3 regions of the Halomonas sp. AOP5-B2-8 genome follow, and region 1 is predicted to be linked to each of the others. Evidence: predicted binding sites of a transcription regulator. Region 1 holds the regulator's gene; each other region holds the start of a gene.
The links. Region 1 encodes PhoB, which activates phosphate uptake and scavenging genes when phosphate is short. Its sites were predicted from a motif close to TGTCATANNNNTGTCANA; they were not measured.
Positions count from the first base shown of each region.

Region 1 (5,828 bases):
TAATCATCTTCCTTACCCTTAGTAAGCATAAAGGATGCCACAACTAATATAGATTATAAAAAATACCATTAATCAATAGTATATAACACATACATTGCGCACAATAATATGACGCAAAAACAACAACCACGCTAAATAACTGTGCACAAATGTCACATGCGCAAGTTTGTATGTGCCTTTTTGACACACAGCTAGAAAAAAGCAGCGTTGCTGAGTTGAAAAAATATAGGGATGATCGATATCACTAAAGAGGCGCGCAGTCAGTTAACCATATTTAACGAGCAACATTGAAAAAAGCTAAGGGCAGTAAAAAAACAGCAGACAGCAAAAAATTAAGCCCCACCTGAGGTGAGGCTTAATGTCTAGCTTGCAGATAGGTAATGCTAACGCTAGCTTCCATTCCTTGTGCGGGACTCCAACCGTGGATGTTACCCTCACTAACGTTTTGATTTCCTATTGATTCATCCTTGAATCTAAAAACATCCCTATAGCAGAGTCTTTACAGGCTCTCAGTACTATCTTTCAGTGCGGTCATTACATACCGCTATTTTCTTCAGGCAACTCTTCTGTGCTATCAAAATTAGCATCATCTGAATTACTAGTAGAGTTTGGATCCATATCGCTGGCGTCATCACCAACATCATGCGTTAAATCGTGCTGATTTTGCTCACTGGCGGTATCCGTGTGAGTACCCTGCGGATCCATCGCCTCGTCATCCGCAGTAATATCTTGGTTCTGATCAATAGATGTACTTTGCTCAGATTCTGCGAACGCTAGCGGGCTAGCCATCAAGCCAAACGTTAAACCTAGAATGCCAGCTTTCTTGAGTAATTCCTTGGACATCATATTCCACCTCCGATCGCTGTTTAAACCGCTTAACTAAGAAAGAAAGGCTAAGTTCAGCCAGCAATTCCTGCGGTCATCTCTCTTACTTACTTATATTCGCTGCAGCAGACATGCCAAAATCTAATATAATAAAATAAAAACAATAATTATCAAAAACTTATAAAAAATAAGATTACGGAATAAATCTTAATTAGCGATAAAGCGCACCCAAATAGTGTGTAAAAATGACACATGAGTAAAGTTTTACCAATCTTACATGCCAATATTGCACACTTCTACAAATATTGTGCAGCAGGCATTTTAGGGCTAGCTAAGACGCGAAGCGGAGAATGTACAGCGGAATAAAGCACCCTTACCCGGGTGAGATTCAATCAATAGCTGAGCATCATGGCGTAGCAGCACGTGTTTGACAATTGCCAAGCCCAAACCAGTACCGCCCGTCGTCGTGCTACGCCCTTTATCAACGCGGTAGAAGCGTTCGGTCAGCCGAGGGATGTGCACAGGATCAATTCCCTCGCCGTTGTCCTCAACGTCAATACAGGCTCCGCCAGCTTGGTTATCTTTCCAGCGCAACGTGATGTGGCTCCCTGGCGGCGTGTAGCGAACAGCGTTAAACGCGAGATTAGAAATCGCGCTGCGCATTTCCTGCTCGCTTCCTAGCAGACGTGCCTTGCTGTCAAGCGCAATAGTGATGGTATGCCGCTGATCCGATAGCGCTAGCGCATCCTCACGAACACTCTGTAGCAAAGAGCCCAGCGACAACGGCTGATGATCCTTACCACTTTGGTCAATTTCTAACCGGGACAGCAGCAATAGGTCATTGACCAGGCTCTGCATTCGCTGCGTCTGCTCCTGCATTTGCTGAATACCTTTACCTAAGCGCGGAGGTAGCTGCTCGGCAAGATCGCCATAGGTTTCTAAATAGCCAGAAAGCACGGTCAGAGGGGTACGTAGCTCGTGGGATACATTGGCCACAAAATCACGGCGCATCTGCTCCAGACGATGCAGACGCGTGATATCTCGCGCCATCACTAGCCGCTCATCGTCGCCGTACAGGGTAATTTGGTACTGCAGAATGCATCGCTCATCAATGGGTGATGTCAGCGTTAGCGGTTCACTATAGTGACGGGCGTTGAAGTAGCTTATAAAGCCCGGATCGCGGAGTAAATTGGTAATGTGCTGACCACGGTCATGGGCCGTTTGCAGCCCAAGCATCGTGGTTGCAGCGCTGTTCCACCACTCTAAATCTCCGTGGCGGTCAAGCATAACGACGCTATCGCGCATCGCCTCTGACGACTCTTGAATACGCGCCAAAGTGGCACGCAGCCGACTTTGTGTAATGCGCTGGCTTTTTTGATAGCGATATAAGCGATCAAACAGTTCGCCCCATATCCCCTGGGCAGCAGGTGGTTCATCATGGGGTTGCAGGGTTAGCCATCGATACAGCGCGCGCAGCTGCCGCAATTGATAAAACAGATACACTGCCAATCCAGAAGCCAGCCCCAGCCCCGCTGCATCCAATAGCCAGCCAATGCTTGTCCCCAGCGTGGCTAGCCAGGCCAGTTGCCACAGTTCACGGCTCCATAAGCGCACATTTATACCCGTGAAGAGAAACGGTAACCGGTGCCCCGAACCGTTTGAATCAGATTTTGATGGGGTTCGCCTAGCGCTTTACGCAACCGGCGAATATGTACATCTACCGTGCGCTCTTCAACGTACACGTTGCCACCCCACACTTGATCAAGCAGCTGGCTGCGCGTGTAAGCGCGCTCCTGGTGCGTCATAAAGAACTGCAGCAGACGATATTCCGTTGGGCCTATCTCAAGCGCCTTATCATCAGTGCTGACACGATGACTCACCGGATCAAGCAGCAGTCCATTAACCTCTACGGGGTCTTCAACACCACGCGGCGTTGCACGACGCAAAACGGCTTTAAGCCGTGCCACCAACTCGCGAGGCGAAAAAGGCTTGGTAATATAATCATCGGCACCAGCTTCAAGCCCCTGAATCTTATTATCTTCTTCGCCTTTAGCGGTCAGCATAATAATGGGAATTTCAGCAGTGGCTTCTTCGCGCTTTAAGCGCCTAGCAAGCTCGATACCGCTGGTGCCAGGCATCATCCAATCAAGCAGCAGTAAATCAGGCTGGTGGTCGACGATCAAAGCATGAGCATCCTGAGCGTTATCCGCTTCGAGCACGCGATAGTCAGCCATTTCCAGCGCTACCGCAATCATCTCGCGGATCGGCGCCTCATCATCGACAATCAAAACGGTCTTGGCAGTCATACCAGAGCCTCAAGGGGTGCAAAGAGAGCTAATTCAATGAAAAATAGCTCAATGACATATCGATGACGATAACACCATGACTTGATGACAGTTACATGACAGCGGCGATTATTAGCCCGCCACAGGCCACCAACTTAGCGCAATACCCGCGAAAATAAACAAACCTGACCAAAAATTATTGAGGAACGCCTGAAAGCACGCATCTCGGGCACGGTGAAAAATTAACCGCTGCTGATGCAGAAAAGTGGCCGCCATTCCCGCGAGTCCTAACCAGAAAAAACCGCCTAGACCCACTCGCCACCCTACCCATGCTAATAGCAGCAACGTCACCACTTGTAATAAAGCAATAATGACGCGGTCCGCATTACCAAACAGCACGGCTGTCGATTTAATACCGATTTTTAAATCATCGTCGCGGTCCACCATGGCGTACTGGGTATCGTACGCCACGGTCCAAACCACATTAGCAAAAAACAATAGCCAAGCCTCCAGCGGGACATAGCCCAGCACAGCGCCAAACGCCATGGGGATCGCCCAAGCAAAGGCGGCGCCCAGCACGACCTGAGGAAGGTGGGTATAGCGCTTCATAAACGGATAAATAATCGCTAGCAGCACGCCACCCAGCGAGAGCATCACCGTGAACCAATTGGTCAGCAGCACCAAAATGAAGGATATCGCGATCAATGCGATAAACAGCAGCTGGGCCTCGGTTTCGCTAATACGACCGGTGGCTAGAGGACGATTTTTAGTGCGCTTTACATGCCCATCAAAATGACGGTCGGCATAGTCATTCACCACGCAGCCTGCGGCACGCATGGCGTAAACGCCGGCAACAAAAATAAGCAGCACATTGCGCCCCGGCACGCCCTGCGCGGCAATCCATAGCGCCCAAAGAGCGGGCCACATTAATAGCCACGTGCCTATGGGCCGATCCAAGCGCATCAGCTGTAAAAAGTCTGCCACGCGAGCCAATCCCTTCGGCCGCAACAGTGAACGATCCATGCTTACCTCACGAAAAAGAAAACGCAGCTGCTAGCCTAGCGCGAAGGCAGATCAAGGTCATCCGCCATTGCCCGCAAAAAGTACTCTTGTACCAATAACGACAGGCCACCATGCGTAAATACGGAGCGGCGGCCCCAGCTACAATCCTGCTCGACCCCATGTAGGCTAGCAAAAGGCGGGCGTTGTGTTGTCGCCTCTAATGGCCCTCGCACTAAGTCTGGCTGGCGAAATAACCAGCTGCCTAACGAACGCTCGCCCAAACGATCTAAACGCTGGCCTTTTAGCTGTGTCAACGGCGCTACTGAGCGCGCGACCACCCACGGCGTTTCATCTAAACACAGCGCTACTTCACGCAGCCATGCATAGCGTTTAGGGCCAATCCCCAGCGCCTGGGCTTCATCGGGCAGCGGCCATCCCACACCTTGGCGCAGTAAACGCACCCGAAAAGGCTTGCCACCGCCTGCGGCTGTTAAACGAGCGGTTAACGAATCGGTGGAGGCTACCCACTGCCACCATGGAGAGCTCATCGCGGGGCGCGCCGCATGGACGGGGCGCCAGCGTGGAAAGAGATACATTTGCCGGCCAGCGGGTGATGTCACCGAGTTCTCCAGGGCAATAACGGGAGCAGCTAGTGTAACATGACGCTCTAACAGGCTTTGGTTTCAGCAGCTTTTTCAATAACTCTTTCAATAACTCTTTTAGCGACCTTTTGGATGTCTGCATGCCCGCATCATATACACAGATAATGTCAACGACACCGCTATCTTCTCGCGCTGCGCTGGTGATTATTGGCACGGGGATGGCAGGCATAGGTCTTGCTCGTGCACTGCGACGGCAGGGCGACACACGCTCTATCACGCTGATCAGCGCTGACAGCGGCGACGATTACAGCAAACCCCTGCTTTCTACCGGCTTTAGTAAAGGGTTAGCGCCCGAGAAATTAGCTCAGCGAAGCGCCGCAGAGCTTGGCGAAGAGCTAAACGCCCGAGTAGTTACCCACACCCATGTCAACGCACTGGATGTGGATAACCATGCGGTGCTTTTAGGCAATGCGCCAGGGCAAGAGCGGCTGAGCTATGAAACATTGGTGTTAGCGACCGGAGCGGCACCTCGAATGCCTTTTAGCAGCGAGCCTAGCGTTGCTTCACGCTGTTTTACGGTCAACGATTTGGACGACTATCGCCGCTTTCATCAGGCGTTAAGTCACGGACATTCACGGGTAGCCATTGTGGGGGCCGGGCTAGTCGGCTGTGAGTTCGCTAACGACCTTCACGCCGGCGGCCACCCAGTGTCCATCATTGCCCCCGAAGGTAATCTGCTTGCGCGTCTGTTACCGCCGCCATTAGGTCACGCCTTAGGCGATGCGTTCAGCGACGCGGGTATCCGACTTTATTTAGGCCGCACCATTGAATCGATAGCGCTCAGCCACGCCAATGATATTGCGCTCCACTTGGATAACGGCTCCGTACTAAGCACCGACATCATTTTGATGGCCACGGGCCTTGCCCCGCGCACAGCACTTGCCGAAGCAGCAGGGTTAACGGTGTCATCTAGCGGCATTGTGGTAGATCGCCACCTGCGCACATCGCACCCCAATATTTATGCGTTAGGCGATGCAGCCTGCGTCGACGGGGTGAATGCCATGTACGTACAGCCGCTGCAAGCAAGCGCCAAAGCCCTTGCGGCCACCCTGGC
Region 1 is NZ_JBQSVS010000006.1:133,407-139,234, reverse strand. It holds gene ACT3RP_RS14900 (hypothetical protein) at 535-846, opposite strand; gene phoR (phosphate regulon sensor histidine kinase PhoR) at 1,153-2,439, opposite strand; gene phoB (phosphate regulon transcriptional regulator PhoB) at 2,442-3,131, opposite strand; gene ubiA (4-hydroxybenzoate octaprenyltransferase) at 3,243-4,133, opposite strand; gene ACT3RP_RS14880 (chorismate--pyruvate lyase family protein) at 4,169-4,708, opposite strand; gene ACT3RP_RS14875 (NAD(P)/FAD-dependent oxidoreductase) at 4,855-5,828, shown strand, end outside.

Region 2 (5,828 bases), on a different contig from region 1:
AGCGCCCCTTTATACAAAGAGTGCGCCAAAAGGAAAGTAACGAAAGCGGTCATCGCATAGTCACCGCCAATACCTAACAGCATTGTCAGTGTGCCCAGCGCCATAATCGTTGAGTAGGCTAATAGTTTTTTAATATTCGTATGCTGAATAGCTAAGAACGAACCGGTCAACATCGTGGTCGCGCCGACTACGGAAAGAATCCCTACCCACAACGCCGTGCCGCCCAGCTCTGGATATAGCCGCGCGAGCAGATAAATACCCGCTTTCACCATGGTGGCTGAGTGCAAGTAAGCCGAAACCGGCGTTGGCGCAGCCATCGCGTTAGGCAGCCAAAAATGAAACGGAAACTGAGCTGACTTAGTGAACGCGCCAAGCAGCAAGCAGATCAGCATGGGGGTATAAAGCGCATGCTCACGTAAATCTGTATCGCTACCAAGAATCTCTGACAGCGACCAGCTGTCGCTAGCAATGCCCAGCAGTATCAGACCAGCCATTAACGCCAAGCCGCCGGCGACGGTCACAAATAATCCCTGACGCGCTGACTTGCGTGCCTCAATATCCGCATGATTAAAACCAATCAGCAAATACGAGGTAATACTGGTTAACTCCCAAAAGATGAACAGCGTTAATAAGCCGTCGGCCAATACCAGCCCTAGCATGGAAACCATGAAGGCTATTAACGCGATATGAAACCGCGCGAGATCAGGATGATCTTTCAAATAGCCGCCGGCATAAATTAAAACGAAAGCACCAATGACGGTAATCAACAGCCCGAAGAGTAGCGACAGGCCATCTAACAAAAACGTAAGGCTGATACCCAATGACGGCACCCACTGCCACTCGAGTAGCAAGCTGCCATTGCCAATCACATAGGGAGCCTGAAGGGCTAACCACGCCGCCAGCCCTGCTGGGAATACTGCCAGCACAAGGCTTGCGCGCTGGCCGAACCATCGATGCAGCAACGGCGACGATGCAGCCAGCAAAAAACCCATTAATATGGCAAGTTGCATCTAGCATTATCTCCTAAATAACGAAACGCCCCACCGTTAGATCGGGCGCGAGGGCTATGGGCACCATGCCTTTGGACTGGAACGCCAGCGTTGAATAATAGTGATTTCAAAGTGAGACAGCTTATAACAGACAGTTTTGCCTGACCAGTCAAACGCTTAAATGCAAATAGCCGCAGCGAAGTAACCCCCGCTACGGCTATTATTGCGCTTTAGAAAAAATCAGTGGGGAGGCAACCATCCGGCTAATTCGTTATTAATCACGGCAAGCAGTGCCTCTATATGATCGTCGCGATCATTCAAGCACGGTATGTAGCTAAACGTTTCACCACCTGCCTTCATAAAGCTATCGCGAATCTCTTCTTCTATCTCTTCAAGGGTCTCAATGCAGTCTGATGAGAAAGCGGGTGAGATAATCGCGATGTGCTTGTGCCCCTGTTGAGCCAACTCAGCCACGTGCTTAACGGTAGCCGGCCCCAGCCACTTCTCGGGGCCAAACTTCGATTGAAAGGCGGTATCCACTTCTTCTTTGCTAAAGCCGAGTGTTTCGCGCAGCAGCCGCGTTGTTTTCTGACACTGGCAGTGATAAGGATCCCCTTGCATCAGGTAGCGTTCAGGAACTCCGTGATAGCTAGCCACCAGCTTGGTTGGACGCGTCGGCAACTCGGCGTACGCCTCTTGCACAGAGTTAGCCAGAGCCCGAAGATAGGTAGGATGGTCAAAATACGCGGGCACCGTACGGATATAAGGCTGCCACTTCATCTTCATCAGCGTACGAAACGCTTGGTCGTTAGCCGATGCTGTCGTTGGTGAGCCGTATTGAGGATAAAGCGGGAAAAATACGATTTTTTCGCAGCCCTTCTCTTTTAAGCGCGTCAGCACACTTTGGGTTGAAGGATTTCCATAACGCATACAGAAATCAACTTCAACATCATCACCATAAAGCGCCTTTAAGCGCGCCGTCATTTTCTCGGTCTGCGCGCGAGTTATGGTCAGTAGCGGACTTTCATTTTTGTCGTTATTCCAGATACTGCGATACGCTTTACCCGACGAGAATGGGCGTTTAGTCAACACAAGCAGTTGCAGCAGCGGCTGCCATTTCCAGCGGGCATAGTCGACCACGCGCTGATCAGAGAGAAACTCATTTAAGTAACGACGCACGGACCAATAGTCAGTGGCATCCGGCGTACCTAGATTTGCGAGCACAACACCCACTTTGGCACGCGGCACCGGCGGGTGATCACTGGACGCGTGCGCTAAACGCCCTGCCCCAGGCTGATCCTTGACGACGCTTTCGGTCATTACATTTACTCCCGAAAATACCTAAACAATTGAAAAAAGGTCATTAAAAAAATAAAAAGACACAAAATATGGCGACTTAATTGCCAAGCGGCTCACGCAAATTCTATCACTTATCGGCATACTGTCGGCATAAAGTTATACTACAATTACTACTTGTATAACTATTTTGAAAATAGCTACCGATAGGCGAATCATTATGAACCGTTTTACGCCATTAAAGGCCCGCCCTCCGGTCACTCTATTTCACGATGGGCACTGCCCCTTCTGCCGCCAAGAAATTGCCTGGCTAGCCAAACATCACCACATAGACCACATCGCATTAGTGGATATTCAGGATGAGTATTTTAACGCGCAAACGCACGGATGCGAATTCACCGCCATGATGGGGCAGCTGCATTTACACGATAGTCAGGGAAAGTGGTATATCGGAATGGATGCCAGCCGTGCCCTGTATGCAGTATTGGGCTACCGGCGGCTAGTGTGGATATCGTGCTTGCCGGGGATACGCGGCCTAATGAACGCGGGTTACCGGTTTTTTGCCCGTCGCCGAATACGAATCGGGCAGTGGTGGGAAAAACGTCAATCTAAAGCTTAGCAAGGTGGCGTAAACGCGTTAAAAGACGAGCGGCATACGCGAAGTAAGTGGCTCACTGTAGTGCGTGTCGCGACCAATGACTTCATCGTGAGGCACGTGCTGGACTAAATAAGCACGATGAATCTCGGCACGCTTAAGCTCCATATAAACATCATCTAACGAACGGAACAGCATCGGCTTATTGCGCTGCATTAACATATGGCGCTCGCCTTCAACATCCTCTAACTCAATTTGATAAAAACGACTACCCGAATGGATAATCACGCGTATTTCGAAGTTGTCGTGGCTGGCGACAAACTGTTTAAGATCTTTCAACTCCATGGTTCACTCCTGTTATTGATACATACTAAATAGGGCACAGCATGGCTGTGCCCTATGACATTTCAGTTGCCCTATTATTACATTGTCATGACAGCTTTCAGTTTCATGAAAGCTTTCAGTTTCATGACAGCTTTCAGTTTCATGACATTCAACAACTAAGACGACGCTAGTGCAAGAGAGTTCCAGACCAAAGCGTCAACAAATGCGATTAATTACTGATATTCAGAGGGGTCGATCGCTTTACCCAGTGAATTGCGATCAATCCAATTGCCGCCTTTCGTTTCTTTATAGCGGAAAACTACTTTATCTCCCACGGTGACGGGAACCTCTCCGTCTTCGGTTTGATAGCTGTATTTCTCGCCCTCCACTACCAGGTGGTAACGATAAAGGTCCGGCATACCCAGCCACTCTTTGAAAGGCCCTTCCCGCTCTAGTGACTGTAGCTCACCGCGACCTTCAAGCTTAGGAAGACGCTGCCGATTACCGCGCCGAAATCCACCTGCCATTTGCTACTCCCATTTTTGCATTGCACATCAAGTTAATCGCCAAACGAATCGCCGTAGCTATCCGGGGCTAAATCTTCAAAGCGCGTATATTTACCGATAAACGCCATATGCACCGTACCGATAGGTCCGTTACGCTGCTTACCAATAATTAACTCGGCAATCCCCTGGTTGTCGGGATTGTCAGGGTTATAAACTTCATCGCGATAAACAAAAGCGATAACATCAGCATCCTGCTCGATAGCGCCCGACTCACGTAGATCCGACATAATAGGACGCTTGTTAGGACGCTGCTCCAACGAGCGGTTCAGCTGTGAAAGCGCGACGACCGGGCAATTAAATTCTTTCGCTAAGCCTTTCAAAGAGCGCGAAATTTCAGAAATCTCACCGGTGCGGTTTTCACTGAAGCCGGGGATCTGCATGAGCTGAAGATAATCGATCATGACCAGCGCAATGTTGCCATGCTCACGAACTACTCGACGCATCCTGGAACGCATTTCATTGGGCGACAATGCGGCCGTATCATCGATAAACAGCTGCTTATCTTTGAGCAGATTCACCGCAGAGGTTAAGCGTGGCCAGTCTTCGTCTTCTAATTGACCGGTACGAACACGGGTTTGGTCAATCCGACCAAGCGAAGACAGCATCCTCAGCATCAACGATTCCGCGGGCATCTCCATCGAGAACACCATCACCGGCTTGTCGCTGGCGATGACCGCATGCTCGACCAGGTTCATGGCAAACGTGGTTTTACCCATTGATGGCCGGCCGGCAATAACCACCATATCCGACGGCTGCAGACCCGTGGTCATATCATCCAGGTCACGAAAACCCGTCGAAAGACCGGTCATCTCACCTTTCAGGTTAAACAACTCATCAATACGGTCGACGGCTTTGGTTAACAGCTCACTCATGCCAATAGGGCCGCCCGTTTTAGGGCGTTCCTCAGCAATCTGGAATACTAACCGCTCAGCTTCATTGAGCAGCTCATCCGCCGGACGCCCTTGAGGCGTAAAGGCGCTGTCAGCAATTTGATTAGCCGCGCGGATCAGCTTACGCAGCGTGGCACGTTCACGCACAATATCGGCATAGGCACGAATGTTGCTGGCAGACGGCGTGTTACGCGCAAGCTCGGCCAGAAATGCCAGGCCACCCACGGTATCCAAGTGATCGCGTGCTTCCAGGGCCTCAGAGATCGTCACCACGTCCAACGGCTGTGCGGATTCGGCTAAATGAATCATCACATTGAACACCAATCGGTGTTCATAGCGATAAAAATCATCGGCCACCAGACGCTCAGAGACGTTATCCCACGCCTGATTATCCAGCATGAGCCCGCCTAATACCGACTGCTCTGCCTCAAGCGAATGCGGCGGCAGTTTTAGCGCGGCCGTTTCTTTATCAGCAGAAGGCGTGTCCTGCATGGCAAGCTCCTTTAAATACGACAACGTACCCAGTAAAGATGCTTATCTTAGCCGAGCCCATACCGCGCGACGACCCACATCATCAAGATGTTGCCTTAAAGTACCCGGCGCTAATGAACTGGATAATTTAGGCAACGTCCAGAAATAACAAAAGGCGCGGGAAAACCCGCGCCTTTTGAGGCGTACGTGTCAGCGCAAAGAATTACTCTGCGACGACAACCACGCGTACAACGGCATCCACTTCAGCGTGCAAGTGTAGCGCGATGTCGTATTCGCCAGTTTGGCGAATCGGGCCATTCGGCATACGTACTTCGCTCTTGGCAACATCGATGCCAGCAGAGGAAATCGCGTCGGCCAGGTCACGTGGACCAATCGAACCAAACAGTTTGCCTTCGTCGCCTGCTTTGGAAACCAAAGACAGTTCGATGTCGTTCAACTGCTCAGCACGCGCTTCAGCTTCAGCTTTACGCTCAGCGGCTTGTGCTTCGAGCTCAGCGCGCTGCACTTCAAACGCTTCGATATTGTCTTTGGTGGCCGGTACGGCTAAACCGTAAGGCACCAAATAGTTACGACCATAACCAGGCTTAACAGTGACCTTGTCACCCAGGCCGCCCAGCTTACCAATGTTGTCGAGCAGAATGACTTCCATCTCGTAAACCTCTTGTCAGTTGCTGCG
Region 2 is NZ_JBQSVS010000002.1:485,790-491,617, reverse strand. It holds gene ACT3RP_RS06895 (putative monovalent cation/H+ antiporter subunit A) at 1-1,010, opposite strand, end outside; gene hemH (ferrochelatase) at 1,230-2,309, opposite strand; gene ACT3RP_RS06885 (thiol-disulfide oxidoreductase DCC family protein) at 2,506-2,904, shown strand; gene ACT3RP_RS06880 (DUF6482 family protein) at 2,923-3,225, opposite strand; gene ACT3RP_RS06875 (hypothetical protein) at 3,438-3,731, opposite strand; gene dnaB (replicative DNA helicase) at 3,764-5,152, opposite strand; gene rplI (50S ribosomal protein L9) at 5,355-5,801, opposite strand; gene ACT3RP_RS06860 (hypothetical protein) at 5,817-5,828, opposite strand, start outside.
Region 2: the regulator PhoB is predicted to act here: its motif matches at 3,301-3,318, upstream of ACT3RP_RS06880 (DUF6482 family protein).

Region 3 (5,828 bases), on a different contig from region 1:
GAACGACGCGACCATCATCCAGCAACAGGCGATCACCTGCTACGACATCTTGCGACAGCGTTGTGTAGTCGCAGCCCACCTGGTGAATATCACCTGCATCGCCGTCTAGCGCCATATCGAGAATAAACGGCTGGCCTTCTTTGAGCACCACCGCGCCATCACGAAAACGGGCAATACGGATTTTGGGACCTTGAAGGTCGCCCAAAGCGGCAACGCTACGGCCTAGCTTCGCGGCGATTTCACGTACCTGCATTAAGCGTCGACGGTGATCATCGGCGGTACCATGAGAGAAATTTAAACGCACCACATCCACGCCCGCAGCAAGCATGGCCTCCAATACGCCCTCACGATCACTGGCAGGGCCAAGAGTGGCGACAATTTTGGTACGACGGATCGAAGAAAAGTGCAGTGCGCTCATAATATTCCCACCATGCGAATTAGCCTGTAGTGACGCTATTGGATAACGAGACTCTATTGAATAACACTAGCTTATCAGTTTAACGCGCTCTATATGACAGCGGTACCACTCACAGGCACGGATTATTCCAAGGTCACGGTTATCGCCAGGGGAAACTCTTCGCAGTTATTGCCGTCACCGCCTCGATCTACCACCAAAAACTCGCCTTCTCGTTCCAGCACCGATTGAACGGCATGCCAGGTGCCTGCGCGGTAGTTGACGCCTTGATGGCCGTCGGTCACAAAGGCACGCACGTCATCTGAGTTAATATGCTCGCCGGGAGTGGCCACCACCACGATAAAGCGCTCTTCATGCAGCGGCATAAACGCCTGGCTGCCTTGAGGGTGGCGCTCTAAAAACGTCAGTTCAAGCGGCAGTGTGATCGGCTGACTGACAAAAATGTTGATCAGCGTGTGGGCGTTTTCACCCAGCGTTTCCACCTTAGCGAGGTCATGATAGCGCTGGGTACGACCAGCGTTGATAGGGAACGACGCGGCGTTGCGCGCATCAATCACATCGCCAAAGGGGGCAAACGCCTCTGCCGTTAGCGGTGTGGCAGTGAGTTTAAGCATTGCGTTGTCCTTACACGTTATTTCAGACGAAGGGCGGGATGACGATTAACGTCTTTATATAGCAGATAGCGGAACGGCCCTGGCCCACCGGCATAACAGGCTTGGGGGCAGAATGCGCGCAGCCACATAAAGTCGCCGGCCTCTACTTCAACCCACTGCTGATTAAGGTGATAAACCGCCTTACCTTCCAGCACGTAAAGGCCATGTTCCATCACGTGGGTTTCATCGAAGGGAATAACGCCGCCCGGCTGGAACGTTACAATGGTCACATGCATATCGTGGCGCACGTCATTAGGATCAACGAAGCGTGTCGTCGCCCAGCTTCCGTTGGTGCCCGGCATTTCAACAGGGGCAATATCTTGCTCATTGACCACAAACGCTTTAGGCACGTCGAGCCCTTCGACAAACTCAAAGGACTTACGAACCCAATGAAAGCGCACTGCTGCTGCTGATTCGTTACGTACCTGCCAATCACTGCCAGGCGGTATAAACGCATAGCCACCGGGCACCATGGTATGGCGCTCGCCCGCTAATGTCAGCGTTAACTCACCCTCCACCACAAACAGCACGCCTTCAGCTTGAGGGTCCAGCTCAGGCTTATCGCTACCGCCGTTGGGCTGCACTTCCATAATGTACTGTGAGAATGTTTCAGCAAAGCCTGATAGCGGCCGCGCGAGCACCCACAGGCGCGTGCCTTCCCAGAACGGTAAATTGCTTGTCACTATGTCACGCATCACGCCTTTAGGAATCAGCGCATAGGCTTCGGTAAAAACAGCGCGGTCAGCGGTTAACTGCGTTTGCGGCGGATGACCGCCCGTGGGAGCGTAGTAAGTAGCTGGCATGATTGGTCCTATCTGATTTTATTAAAATTAAAAAGACATCTTGTATACAAGATTCGTCACACACATTAAAGAGATCTTTATCAAGCCCCTTGTGAAACACTCCTCCCAATAGTAACTTCTTTAGAAACTTTCGTTTCATAATTCTAAAACCATACGAACCATGCTTCAAATGGCAATGTTTCAAATGACAGTGTCTCAAATGACAGTGGTTCACCGTTTGGCCCTTGTTGATCTAGTGGCTAGACGATGTCATTGCTCGGCTCACACTAGGCATTTATAACTAAGCATTTATAACTAGGCATTTATAACAACGGCCGCCCTCAAGGGTGGCTTTAAATAACGCGAGGCAACGCATGTCCCAACAAATCCCCCCTTCGCCCTCCCCTGAACGCCCAGTGCCTAAGAAAAGCTGGTGTAGAATCCCCGATATCTACGCCGTTTTGTTCATATTTATTGCGCTAGCGGCGATCGCCACGCACTTTGTGCCCGCAGGGCAGTTCGAGCGCGTTCCAGGCCCGGCTGGTCGTATCACCATCGACCCGACCTCTTATGAACAAATAGCCCCCTCTCCGGTGGGCATTGTCGATTTCATGCTGGCGATTCCCAACGGCTTGATGAGTGCCGGGGAAGTTGTCTTTTTTACCTTCATGATTGGCGGCATGTTCATGGTATTGAGGCATACCGGCATTATCGAGATTGGTGTCGATAAGCTGACTAGGCGCTTTGCCCGACAAAGCCTGCTGACCATTCCAGTGCTGATGACAGTATTTGCCCTCATCGCGACCGTTATTGGCACCCAGGAGCTGGCGCTGGTTTACGTCCCGGTAATCCTGCCACTGATGATTGCATTACGCTTTGACTCAGTGACGGCGGCGGCGGTGGCTTTATGTGCCACTACTGTCGGCTTCACTACCGGCGTACTCAACCCCATCAATACCGGCCTGGGCCAGCAGCTTTCAGCACTCCCGCTTTATTCAGGCTACGGGCTGCGCATCTTGGCGTTTATTGTCATGCTGGCGGCGGCCATTTTCTTTGTCATGCGCTACGCCCGCAAAGTGCATAACGAACCATCCTTTAGCCTGCTCAGCAGTGACCCGGGCGAGTCTGAAAAGCGTTCGCTCTATCAGCATGCCGATAATGGCCGCGCACTGGTGGCCAACGGTCGTCAAAAGCTAGCCGCAATCGCGGCCTTTGCCTTCTTCGGCGTGCTAATTTACGGCGTGTTACAGCAAGGCTGGTTCATGATGGAGATGGCCGGGCTTTTCATCATTATGGGGATTGTGGTGGGGCTGATCGCGGGGCTTAACACCGACGAAATATGCGCAGGCTTTAACCAGGGCTTCCGTGATGTGCTCGTGGGAGCGATGATCGCAGGGGTTGCTCGCGGTGTCGCCGTGATGCTGGAAGATGGTCAGATCATGGATACGCTGGTGTTTGGACTGGGCAATCTGGTTGGCGGCCTGCCCACGTTACTGTCGGCTATTGGCATGTTCTTCGCCCAGCTAGGCTTTAACTTCATCATTCCTTCCGGTAGCGGTCAGGCCCTGGTGACTATGCCGCTGATGGCACCGCTTTCCGATATTATTGGCGTCACACGACAAACCGCGGTGCTGGCTTTCCAGCTCGGCGACGGCATTGGCAATATTCTTTACCCAACGTCAGGCTACTTTATGGCCACGCTGGCACTGGCTGGGGTGACGTGGCAAAAATGGGTCAAGTTCTTCTTCCCCCTCTTTTGCATATGGGTGCTGATTGCGTTGGCGTTTCTTGTGTTCGCTCAGGCGACTCAATGGAATGGTTAACCAGTAAACAAAAAACGTTAGCCAAAATAGTCAAAACGGCCAGAAATCAAAAGATCTGCTTTCTGTCATTCAACTATCACCTTTGTTGAAGAAGATAGATGTAGCTGACCCTGCTCAGCTACATCTTATCTTCTTTGCAAAGGTTAAATAGTGATGATGAAACCGATACTCGCCACAGCCTTACTCGCCTTTGTATTTACGGATTCAGCTTATTCTCAGCAGGCCTTTCCTGCCACCTTGTCCAGTCATGCTCAACTGCCCGGCAGCACGTTTGTAGCGGCCCCATCCGGCGCCGCTGAACACTACAACACCTCAGGCCGCTTTACTGGAGAAGAAGGACGTATTGAGCAGTTATACACTAACGTACAAGCCACTGGTTTAGCGCTCCCTTTTCCCAGCCAGCCGCTGCAAGGGTTTTCAGGTATACGCTCGCTTGGCGACGATCGTTTTCTGGTCTTAACCGATAACGGCTTTGGCTCTAAGGCGAACTCTTCCGATATCATACTGATGTTTAACATCATAAACCCCGACTGGAAAACCGGACGCGTCACTATTGAGGAGACCGTTCAACTCTCGGACCCAAACCGCAAGGTACCCTTCCCTATTATGAATGAAGCCACCCCCGGGCGATTTTTGACCGGTGCTGATTTCGACATCGAATCGATCCAGCCGGTGGGTGATACCTACTGGATTGGTGATGAATTCGGCCCCTGGATTATCCAGGTCAATAAGGAGGGTGAAGTGTTGCAAGTGATAGCCACAAACCCAGGCGGCACGATGATGCGCTCGCCCGACAATGCCTTTGCCCTGACCCCAAACCCCGGCGCACCACTTTCAGATGATGTTGTCGTTTTTCGCTCCGGTGGCTATGAGGGTATGGCGCTCTCCGAAGACCACACAACGCTCTATCCATTGTTGGAAAAGCCTGTATGGGACAGTAATGATAATGCCCCGGAAACCATTGATGGCACGCCCGTCTTAAGAATGTTCGAACTCAGCACTGACACAGGCGAATGGGGCGATACAACTCGCTATTACCCACTCGCGTCAGCGGATCATGCCATTGGCGACTTCAATCTTATTGAGGGCACCCGCGGCCTGATTATCGAGCGTGATAGCCGCCAAGGAGACCCTAGAGCAGAGTGGGCGAACGATCCCGCCGAGTTCAAGCGTATCTATCTTATCGACCTCGATCGCACGAACGAGCAAGGTGTGCTTGAGAAAATCGCCTATATAGACCTCATGGACATTCAAGATCCCAACGGCATCGCACCGCGAGGCACGATCGACGGCACGTTTAATTTTCCCTTTGTGACTATTGAGAACGTGGATAGAGTCGATGAAAGAACTATCGTGGTCGCCAACGACAATAACTATCCGTTCTCGATTGGTCGCGAGCAAGGGCAGGCTGATGATAATGAGATGATACTGCTTGATGTGGCAGACTTTCTGAACGCCGAATAGCAAGAATCAGCGTGAGGCTAGGGCGCTAGCGGACATCTTCGCCTCACGTTGAAACGCCAACGATTTCTAACGTATGTGCTAATCGATACTCATGATCGGTGTTTCAAGTTCACTGAGCTCAACGTACATATCGCTGATCGCGCTGATCCGCTCTCGTCCCTCTGCCAGGCGACGGTGTAAAACGCCGTTCGCCAGCAAACAAATCAGGCTATTGGCTGCGGCGTAACTATCAAATGCCGAGAGGCTTTCAAGCGGCGTTTCCATAAACCAGGTGACTTGAGCGGCGAAATTCACCGCGGTTGGATCAGCAATTAATGCGACCTTGGCCGGCGAGCGCTCAAGCGCATCCACCAGCGCAGCAAACGCCGCGGGGCGGCGGCGAAATCCAAACAGCACCACAACATCCTGCTCGGAGAGATCGACAATTTCTTCCGCTAACGACTGGTTAGGATGTGGAACCACCCGCACCTGGGTGCGCGCTTGAATCAACTGCTGACGAAAATGTAGTGCTAACGGGTAGCTGTTACGAAACCCGATCACAACCACATGGCGTGCGCTATCCAGATGCTCTACCAGCGCAGCAAACTGTTCCGACGCTATCCCGTTCAAGCAGCGCTGCAGATTTTCCTGCTCGCGCTGCAAATGACGCTGGAACGGCGCGCCGGCCTCTTCCTGCATGGCATTTGCGTCG
Region 3 is NZ_JBQSVS010000002.1:80,807-86,634, reverse strand. It holds gene pyk (pyruvate kinase) at 1-418, opposite strand, end outside; gene ACT3RP_RS05065 (ureidoglycolate lyase) at 541-1,029, opposite strand; gene ACT3RP_RS05060 (bifunctional allantoicase/(S)-ureidoglycine aminohydrolase) at 1,047-1,871, opposite strand; gene ACT3RP_RS05055 (YfcC family protein) at 2,225-3,673, shown strand; gene ACT3RP_RS05050 (esterase-like activity of phytase family protein) at 3,827-5,137, shown strand; gene ACT3RP_RS05045 (MurR/RpiR family transcriptional regulator) at 5,216-5,828, opposite strand, start outside.
Region 3: the regulator PhoB is predicted to act here: its motif matches at 3,737-3,754, upstream of ACT3RP_RS05050 (esterase-like activity of phytase family protein).